Regions from separate parts of the Agromyces sp. LHK192 genome, predicted to be linked through region 3. Evidence: predicted binding sites of a transcription regulator. Region 3 holds the regulator's gene; each other region holds the start of a gene.
The links. The regulator HrcA, encoded in region 3, represses chaperone genes, less so after heat shock. The targets are predictions, from matches to a motif close to TTNGCACTCGNNNNNNNCGAGTGCNAA.
Positions count from the first base shown of each region.

Region 1 (3,273 bases), 1.2 Mb from region 3:
GACGACGACGAGCTGGACCGCCGCGACCGGCGCGAGCCACGCGGTCTCCAGCGTAAGCCCCGAGACGGCGTCGACCTTCGGCCCCACGCGCTTCTTGATCAGCCCGTACAGGCCGAACGAGAAGGCGAGGACGAGCGCGATCCACGGGAGCCGGCCGTAGCCGATGGCGAGCACGATGACCGCGACGATGCTGATTCCGACGGCGATCCATTGGGTGACTCGGAGCCGCTCGCGCAGCACGAGGACGCCGAGGAAGACGGTGACGATCGGATTGATGAAGTACCCGAGGGCGGCCTCGACCACCTGCCCGGAGAGCGTCGCGTAGACGTAGGTCTGCCAGTTCACGAAGATGAGCACGCCGGCGAGACCCATCGTGAGCACCACGCGGCGGTCGCGCAGCAGCCCGCCGAAGACCTTCCACGCACGCGTGACGGTCAGCAGGAGCGCGCAGAAGACGAGGGAGAGCAGGATGCGCCATGCCACGATCTCGAAGGGCCCCGTCGGGGCGAGCGCGAGGAAGTACACGGGCAGGATGCCCCAGAGCAGGTAGGCGGCGACGGCGTACGCGTAGCCCGCGCCGCCCTGCGCGGGTGCCGGGCGGGCGATCGCACCGGCGTCGGACGAGGAGGAGCTCACCGATGCAGCCTACGCGCGCCCGCCGACGCGGCAGGCATCCGCCGCAGTATCCCGTGCCTGCGGCCGGCACGACGTCCCGCGGGCATCGAAGCCGAGGCATCCGGTGCCCCGGACGCGACGAGGGCCGGTCACCAGACGGTGACCGGCCCTCGTGGAGTGCGTCGTGATCAGCGAACGACGACCGCGAGCACGTCGCGAGCCGACAGGACGAGGAAGTCCTCGCCGCCGAACTTGACCTCGGTGCCGCCGTACTTCGAGTAGATGACCTTGTCGCCGACTGCGACGTCGAGCGGAACACGGTTGCCGTTGTCGTCGATGCGGCCCGGGCCCACCGCGACGACCTCGCCCTCCTGGGGCTTCTCCTTCGCGGTGTCGGGGATCACCAGACCGGAGGCGGTGGTCTGCTCGGCCTCGACCTGCTTGATGACGATGCGATCCTCGAGCGGCTTGATGGAAACCGACACGGTTGACCCCTTTTCTGTGAGATAGGTGCTGTCTTGACGAAGACTGGGTTAGCAGCCTCAGTGCGAGAGTGCTAATACCGAGTGTAGGCAGTCTCTGGCACTCATGCAACGTGAGTGCCAGCGGACCTCGGTGCTAGCGTTGCCGGGTGGATCGCGCCGAGCTCGTCGAACTGCTCTCGCCCGAGGGCCTGCACCTGCTGGACGCCATGCCCGAGTGGGACTCGAAGGCCGACGTCGTGCGCCTGGTCGCCGACCTGCGCAAGGACGGCCACTCCCCCGGCCTCGTCGCGGCGGTCCTCAGCCAGGCCAGGCTCCGCACCCGCGCCCGGGCGAAGTTCGGCGAGTTCGCGCAGCGGATGCTCTTCACCGAAGCCGGCCTCGAGCAGGCGACACGCCTCAAGGTGGCCGCCCTGCACGCCGGGCGCTTCGCCCGGGCGGGCATCGGACACGTCGCCGACCTCGGCTGCGGCATCGGCGGCGACTCCCTCGCGATGGCCGCCGTCGACCTCGAGGTGACCGCCGCCGAGGCCGACGAGGTGACCGCAGCCATCGCCTCGTTCAACCTCACGCCGTTCGTGCGGGCCCGAGTGCTGCACGCCCGCGCGGAGGAGGTGCCGCTCGGCGGCATCGGCGGCGCCTGGCTCGATCCCGCTCGCCGGACCACCGCGGGCGGCAGGACGACCCGTCTGGCCGATCCTTCCGACTACACGCCATCGCTCGACTTCGCGTACGGCCTCGCCGACCGCATGGCGGTGGGCGTGAAGCTGGGGCCGGGCACCGACCGCGAGGTGATCCCGTCGGGAACCGAAGCGCAGTGGGTGTCAGTCGACGGGGATGTCGTCGAGCTCGGCGTCTGGTTCGGCCCGGTGGCGCGCCCGGGTGTCGGGCGTGCGGCGCTCGTCATCCGCGGCGACCAGGCGGCCGAGCTGACCGCGGGCGCCGACAGTGAGGATGCCCCGACCGGCCCGCTCGGCGACTTCCTGTACGAGCCTGACGGCGCAGTCATCCGTGCACGGCTGATCGGCGATCTCGCGCGGTCGATGGGCGGGTGGATGCTCTCCGACGGCATCGCGTGGATCACCGCGGACCGCGCCGTCGACTCATCCTTCGCCCGAGGGTTCCGCGTGCTCGAGCGACTACCCAATGACGAGCGGCAGCTGCGCCAGGCCCTCGCCGAGCGCCGGATCGGCACGCTCGAGATCAAGAAGCGAGGGGTCGACGTGGATCCGGCGACCCTGCGCTCGAAGCTCCGCCTCCGCGGTGGCGAATCCGCCACCATCGTGATCACCCGGGAGGGCGGACGGCGGGTGACCCTGCTCGTCGAGCGGATCTGAGCGGGCGTACCCCGCTGACGCGTCAGCTCGGCAGCGCGCCGATCCAGCCTTCGTACGTCAGCTCGGCAGCGCGCCGTACACGATGCGCGCCGGCAGCACCGCGCCGATCCAGCCTTCGTACGTCAGCTCGGCAGCGCGCCGTAGACGATGGCGTAGTAGCCGATCCAGACCGCCGAGAACACGAGCCCGGTGACGCCGGTTCCGATCGCGACGAAGGCGAGCGTGCGCCCCGATTCCTCGCGGCGCAGCCCCAGCACTCCGAAGATGATCGCGACGAACGTCAGCGGGAGCATCCAGCCGACGAAGAGCGACGCGACGGCTCCGATCGATCCGGTGACCGCGCCGACCCAGCTGTAGACCCGTCGCTGGACGTCTTCCTCTTCGATGTCGGCCGGAGCGGGTGCCGGCGCTGCGCGGTGCACGATGAGCAGCTGACCGGTCGGCAGCTGCTGCAGGCGCCCGGTGTCGAAGTTCTCCTCGAACTCGCGGCCGGGTCCGTCCGGTTGCAGCATCGCGTCGTCGGCCTGCAGCGTGGCACCGCCGGGGCGGTAGGGCGCGAGCGGGTCGGATTCGGCGGCACGGTCGACGAGCGGATCGGGCGGGATCGGCGCGCGGATGAAGTCGTCGTCCGCCGGGGCGGGTTCCGGCGACGGGCCGGAGGTCCCGCCGTCGGGCGGGACCTCGTGGCGTCCGTCGTTCATCGGAGCGCTCAGTAGGTGTAGGGGTTGGAGCCGATCGCGGCGAAGGTCAGCGCCCAGAGCAGGATCGACAGCAGGCCGATGGCGATGCCGACGAAGCCCAGGATGATGCCGGTCAACCACATGCCCCTCGCCTGCGGT
Region 1 covers NZ_CP034753.1:3,056,380-3,059,652, forward strand. The annotation lists gene rarD (EamA family transporter RarD) at 1-636, opposite strand, end outside; gene groES (co-chaperone GroES) at 804-1,100, opposite strand; gene ELQ40_RS13820 (class I SAM-dependent methyltransferase) at 1,247-2,434, shown strand; gene ELQ40_RS13825 (DUF4190 domain-containing protein) at 2,557-3,135, opposite strand; gene ELQ40_RS13830 (DUF4190 domain-containing protein) at 3,144-3,273, opposite strand, start outside.
Region 1: the regulator HrcA is predicted to act here: its motif matches at 1,195-1,221, upstream of groES (co-chaperone GroES).

Region 2 (3,273 bases), 990 kb from region 3:
AACGCTGAAAAGGGATACGGGTTCATCACCGTCGACGGCGGCGGGCAGGACGTCTTCGTCCACTACTCCGCCATCGACATGTCGGGCTACAAGGTCCTCGAGGAAGGCCAGCAGGTCGTCTTCGAGGTCGGGACCGGGTCCAAGGGACCGCAGGCCGAGTCGGTACGCCCCGCCTGATCCGAGTTCACGGATGCGCCGCCCGGCTTCCGGGCGGCGCACTCGCATGTCCGGGTCTCAGCCGGACGAACGGCGGCGTCCGCCCGCGGGCGGGGGATATCGGCCCGGTCCGGCGCGGCGCGGAGTTCCTGAGGCACGGCGCGCCGCTACGATCCATGCATGTCGGGGCGAGCGGCTCGGGCGGTGGGAGCCGCTGCGCGGCTCGTCGCGCTCATGGGCCTCGCGGTCGTCGTGATCGGCGTCGCGGGATGCACGGCCGAGGCCGACGCGGCTCCGGCGAAGACCGCCGAACCCACCGCCGCCGTCCGGCCGCAGCCGGCAGATCCCGTTGCGCCGTCAGCGATCGGATTCGCACCGCTTCGCGGGACGCCCGTCGATCCGGCGGCGACGGTGCACCCGTCGCTCGCGGTCAAGATCGACAACCACGAGGACGCGCGGCCGCAGATCGCGCTCAATCGCGCCGACCTCGTGTTCGAGGAACTCGTCGAAGGCGGGATCACGCGATACGCGGCCGTCTGGCACTCCGACGTGCCCGAGGAACTCGGTCCCGTGCGATCCATCCGGCCGATGGATCCCGACATCCTGTCGCCGCTCGGCGGCCTGGTCGCGTACTCCGGCGGCCAGGAGCGGTTCGTCGAGGCGATGGAAGCGACGCCGCTCGTGAACCTCGTGTTCGACTACGACGACACGGGGCTGTTCCACCGCGCCGATGAGCGTCCCGGACCGCACGACGTGATCCTCGACGCGACCGAGGCCGTCGCCCGTCACGCCGACCTCGCGCCGCCGCGCGTGCAGTTCGCGTACGGCGGCGCCGATCCGCTGGCCGAACCCGGCTACGCCGCGGTCGCGACCGCGCGGATCGACACCGTCTTCTCGGACGCGAGGTACCCGTCGTGGGAGTGGGACGCGGCCGGCGCGTCCTGGTTGCGGTCGCAGGAGGGCGAGCCAGACCACGAGGCATGCGGCGACCGGGTCCGCGCGACGAACGTGGTGATCCTAAGAGTGGAGATCGACTGGAGCGACGGCGACGTGCCGCGGACCGTGCTCGTCGGCGGCGGGGAGGCCTGGGTCTCGACGGCCGGGCGGACGGCGCACGGTTCCTGGTCGAAGGCCGAACAGGCGGCGCCCGTGGTGCTGACCGCCGACGACGGCAGCCCGCTGCGCCTGGCGCCCGGCAACACGTGGATCGAACTCGTGCCCGTCGACGGATCCGTCTCGTTCGCACCCTGATCGGGCTCGTCGCGACCGCGACGCGGGATGTCCCGGGAAGCCTGCGGGGCGTGCGCGCGGGGCATCCGGCTCGCTTGCACTCTCGGATCGAGAGTGCCAGAATCGTGTTAGCACTCGTCTGAGCTGAGTGCTAAACCCACATGCTCCAGACGTCCGGGAAGGGACGAGAGACACACATGGCAAAGATCATTGCTTTCGATGAGGAGGCCCGCCGCGGCCTCGAGCGTGGACTCAACACGCTCGCCGACGCGGTCAAGGTGACCCTCGGCCCGCGCGGCCGCAACGTCGTGCTCGAGAAGAAGTGGGGCGCCCCCACCATCACGAACGACGGCGTGTCGATCGCCAAGGAGATCGAGCTCGACGACCCGTACGAGAAGATCGGCGCCGAGCTCGTCAAGGAGGTCGCGAAGAAGACCGACGACGTCGCCGGCGACGGCACCACCACCTCGGTCGTGCTCGCCCAGGCGCTCGTGCGCGAGGGCCTCCGCAACGTCGCTGCGGGCGCCGACCCGATCAGCCTCAAGAAGGGCATCGAGAAGGCCGTCGCGGCCGTCTCGGAGGAGCTCCTCAAGGCAGCCAAGGAGATCGAGACCAAGGACGAGATCGCCGCGACCGCGTCGATCTCCGCCGCCGACCCGCAGATCGGCGAGATCATCGCCGAGGCGATCGACAAGGTCGGCAAGGAGGGCGTCGTCACCGTCGAGGAGTCGAACACCTTCGGCACCGAGCTCGAGCTGACCGAGGGCATGCGCTTCGACAAGGGCTACCTGTCGGCGTACTTCGTCACCGACCCGGAGCGCCAGGAGGCGGTCTTCGAGGACCCGTACATCCTCATCGCCAACTCCAAGGTCTCGAACATCAAGGACCTGCTCCCCATCGTCGACAAGGTGATCCAGACGGGCAAGCAGCTCCTGATCATCGCCGAGGACGTCGACGGCGAGGCCCTCGCGACCCTGATCGTCAACAAGGTGCGCGGCATCTTCAAGTCGGTCGCCGTGAAGGCCCCCGGCTTCGGCGACCGTCGCAAGGCGCAGCTCCAGGACATCGCGATCCTCACGGGCGGCCAGGTCATCTCGGAGGAGCTCGGCCTCAAGCTCGAGAACGTCACGCTCGACCTGCTCGGCCAGGCGCGCAAGGTCGTCATCACCAAGGACGAGACGACCATCGTCGAGGGTGCGGGCGACCCCGAGCAGATCGCCGGCCGCGTGGCCCAGATCCGCCAGGAGATCGAGAACACCGACTCCGACTACGACCGCGAGAAGCTGCAGGAGCGCCTCGCCAAGCTCGCGGGCGGCGTCGCCGTCATCAAGGCGGGCGCGGCGACCGAGGTCGAGCTCAAGGAGCGCAAGCACCGCATCGAGGACGCCGTCCGCAACGCGAAGGCCGCCGTCGAGGAGGGCATCGTCGCCGGTGGTGGCGTGGCCCTCATCCAGGCCGGTGCCGCTGCCTTCGGCAAGCTCGAGCTCGTCGGCGACGAGGCGACCGGCGCGAACATCGTCAAGGTCGCCATCGAGGCCCCGCTCAAGCAGATCGCCCTCAACGCCGGCCTCGAGCCGGGCGTCGTCGCGAACAAGGTGTCGGAGCTCCCCGCGGGCCACGGCCTCAACGCCGCGACCGGCGAGTACGGCGACCTCCTCGCGCAGGGCATCATCGACCCCGCCAAGGTGACCCGTTCGGCGCTGCAGAACGCCGCGTCGATCGCCGGCCTCTTCCTCACGACCGAGGCCGTCGTCGCCGACAAGCCCGAGAAGTCCCCGGCTCCGGTCGGCGACCCCACGGGCGGCATGGACTTCTGAGTCCGTTCCACGGCTGACCAGCTGACGCGATGGGCGTCTCCCCTGCGGGGGGAGGCGCCCATCGCCGTTT
Region 2 covers NZ_CP034753.1:2,891,147-2,894,419, reverse strand. The annotation lists gene ELQ40_RS13090 (cold-shock protein) at 1-177, shown strand, start outside; gene ELQ40_RS13085 (DUF3048 domain-containing protein) at 337-1,407, shown strand; gene groL (chaperonin GroEL) at 1,584-3,203, shown strand.
Region 2: the regulator HrcA is predicted to act here: its motif matches at 1,515-1,541, upstream of groL (chaperonin GroEL).

Region 3 (3,273 bases):
CTGCACCTCGAGGGTCGCGAGCAGGTCGTCGCCGTTGCGGCTGAACACGTCGTGGTTGCGCACCTTGATCTCGAGGTACAGGTCGCCGTTGCTGCCGCCGGCGGGCCCGACCTCGCCGGAGCCCGGCATCTGCAGGCGAAGGCCGGTGTCGACGCCGGCCGGGATGTCGACCGGCACGGTGCGGCGCGCCCGCACGCGACCCTGCCCCTGGCAGGTGACGCACGGCGTGGCGATCACGGTGCCGTAGCCGCGGCAGCTGCCGCACGGGCTGGAGGTCATCACGTTGCCCAGCAGCGAGCGCACCGCGCGCTGGATCGATCCGGTGCCGTGGCAGATGTCGCACGTGACGGGTGCGGTCCCCGGCTGGCAGCAGGAGCCGTGGCACGTCTCGCAGAGCACCGCGGTGTCGACCTCGAGGTCGCGGTGCGTGCCGAAGACGACCTCGTCGAGGCCGACCTCGACGCGGATCAGGGCGTCCTGCCCGCGCTCGCGGCGCGATCGGGGTCCGCGGGTCTGCTGGCCGCCGCCGAAGAACGTCTCGAAGATGTCGCCGAAGCCGCCGAATCCCTGGCCGCCCATGCCGCCCTGGCCGCCGAGGTCGTACTGCTGTCGCTGCTTCGGATCGGAGAGCACGTCGTAGGCGTGGGTGACCTCCTTGAACCGCTCGGATGCCTCCGTGCCCGGATTCACGTCCGGGTGGAGCTCACGGGCGAGACGGCGGTACGCCTTCTTGATCTCGTCCGGGGTGGCGTCCTGGGCGACGCCGAGGACCTCGTAGTGGTCGGCCACTGAGGGCTGTCCTTTCGATCGTGATGCCGGCGGCCCGGAGGCGCCGAAGGTTCGGTACGCGGGCGGTCAGTGCTCGCCGAGCGTTCGGGAGAGGTATCGGGCGACCGCACGGACGGCCCCCATGCTCGCGGTGTAGTCCATGCGGGTGGGGCCGACGATGCCGAGCCGGGCGATGTCGCGCCCGGGCACCGAGAACGCACTGGTGACGACGGATGCCTCGGCGAGCCCGTACGGGGCGTTCTCCCGCCCGATGCGCACGGCGACGCTGTGCGAGTCCGCCGCCATCTCGCCGAACAGTCGCAGCACGACGACCTGCTCCTCGATCGCCTCGATCACGTCGAGGATCGACCCGGAGAAGTCCTGCTCGGTGCGTACGAGGTTCGCCGCTCCGGCGACGACGAGCCGGTCGCCGCGCTGCGCGCGGGCCAGCTCGGCCAGGGTGGCCGCGAGCGTGTGCAGCACGGCCGCGTGGCGGGGATCGGTGGTCGGGATCTCGCCGGACAGGGCCGCCGCGGCCTCGGCGAGGGTCAGCCCGCCGGCGACGTCGTTGAGGCGGACGCGAAGGTCGGCGATCGTCGCGGCGTCGATCGCGTCGCCGAGGTCGGCCAGGCGTTGCTCGACCTGCCCGGAGTCGGTGATCAGGATGCACAGGACGCGCGCGGCGTCGAGGTGCACGAGTTCGACGTGGCGGACGCGCGAGCTCGCGAAGCTCGGCACCTGGACGACGGCGAGCTGGTTGGTGAGCTGCGCCATGAGCCGGACGGTGCGCGCGAGGAGTTCGTCGAGGTCGCCGGCCTCGCCCAGGAACGTGTCGATGGCGTGGCGCTGGGCCGTGGTGAGCGGGCGCACGTCGCTGAGCTGGTCGACGAAGACGCGGTAGCCCTTGTCGGTCGGGATCCGACCCGACGACGTGTGCGGGGCCGCGATCAGCTCCTCCTCCTCGAGGAGGGCCATGTCGTTGCGGATCGTCGCCGCCGAGACGCCGAACGAGTGGCGCTCGACGATCGTCTTCGAGCCGACGGGCTCGCGCGACGCGACGTAGTCCTGGACGATCGCGCGGAGCACCGCCAGACCGCGTTCCGAGACCATCGACCCTCCGCATCCGCTCGATTGGCACTCACCGTGCCTGAGTGCCAATGGTACCGCGACTTTCAGTGTCAGCACCGTTGCCGGGCGCTCCGGGGCGACGCTACCGTATGCAGGTCCGCATCACCCCGGTCCCCGCTGCGGATACCGCGGCGCTCGCGGGTCGTCCCCCTCCCCACCCGAAAGGCATGCTCATGTCCGACCAGTCAGCACCCGATCCCAACGCCGCGCCGCAGGCGCCGGCGCCCGCTCCCGCGGCTCCGCTGAGCCCGGAGCAGGACATCCAGTGGGCGTCGTTCGCCCACCTCGGCGGCATCCTCGGATTCCTGCCGTCGCTCATCATCTGGCTCGTCTTCAAGGACCGCGGCGCGTTCACGAACGTCGAGGCCAAGGAGGCGCTGAACTTCCAGATCACGGCCACGATCGCCTACGTGGCGATCGCCCTCCTCAACACCATCCTCACCGCGATCACCTTCGGCATCTGGGGATTCATCGGCTGGATCCTGCCGCTCGCGCTCTGGGCCGTCGTCATCGTCTTCTCGATCCAGGGCTTCCTGAAGGCCAAGGAGGGCCAGCACTACCGCTACCCCTTCGCCATCCGCCTCATCAAGTAGCCGTGCCGGACCGGCACGCCGCGACGGGTCTTCCGCCGGGGCGTGCCGGACTGGGATGATGAGCAGAACCCGGTCGTCCGGGAACGACGAAGGAGACCGCCATGTCCGATGCCGCACCTCCCCCTCCCCCGACGCCTCCGGGTCCGCCCACGCCGCCTCCGGGTGAGCCGCAGAACCCGTACCAGCAGAGCGCACCGCTCCAGCCCTCCGAGGAGAAGCTCTGGGCGACGCTGATCCACATCGGCGGCGCGATCTTCAACTTCCTGCCCGCACTGATCGGCTACCTGGTCCTCAAGGACAAGGGTCCCTTCATCCGCGAGCACACCGCGACGGCGCTGAACTTCCAGCTGACGGTGCTCATCGCCTACGTCGTGAGCTTCATCCTGATGTTCCTGATCATCGGGTTCGTGCTCTACTTCGTCGTCTGGGCCGTCAACATCGTGTTCTGCATCCTGGCCGCGATCAAGGCCAACCAGGGACTGCCGTACACCTACCCGATGGCCATCAAGTTCGTCAGCTGACCGGTCCACCCCCGAGGGGTCACCCCTCGAGGTCTCCTGGCTCCAGCAGCCTGCGCACGACCGCATCGGCCAGCAACCGCCCTCGCCGGGTGAGCACCAGCCTCCCGGCGAGGGCGGTTCGCGCTTCCACGAGGCCGTCGGCCATGAGCGCGGCCACCGCGTGGCGACCGCCCGCGTGCAGCGAATCGACCGCGATGCCCTCGCGGATGCGCGAGAGCAGCAGCACCCGCTCGGTCTCGCGGGTGGCCTCGTCGAGCGTCTCC
Region 3 covers NZ_CP034753.1:1,899,418-1,902,690, reverse strand. The annotation lists gene dnaJ (molecular chaperone DnaJ) at 1-789, opposite strand, end outside; gene hrcA (heat-inducible transcriptional repressor HrcA) at 856-1,878, opposite strand; gene ELQ40_RS08485 (DUF4870 domain-containing protein) at 2,070-2,489, shown strand; gene ELQ40_RS08480 (DUF4870 domain-containing protein) at 2,591-3,010, shown strand; gene hemW (radical SAM family heme chaperone HemW) at 3,030-3,273, opposite strand, start outside.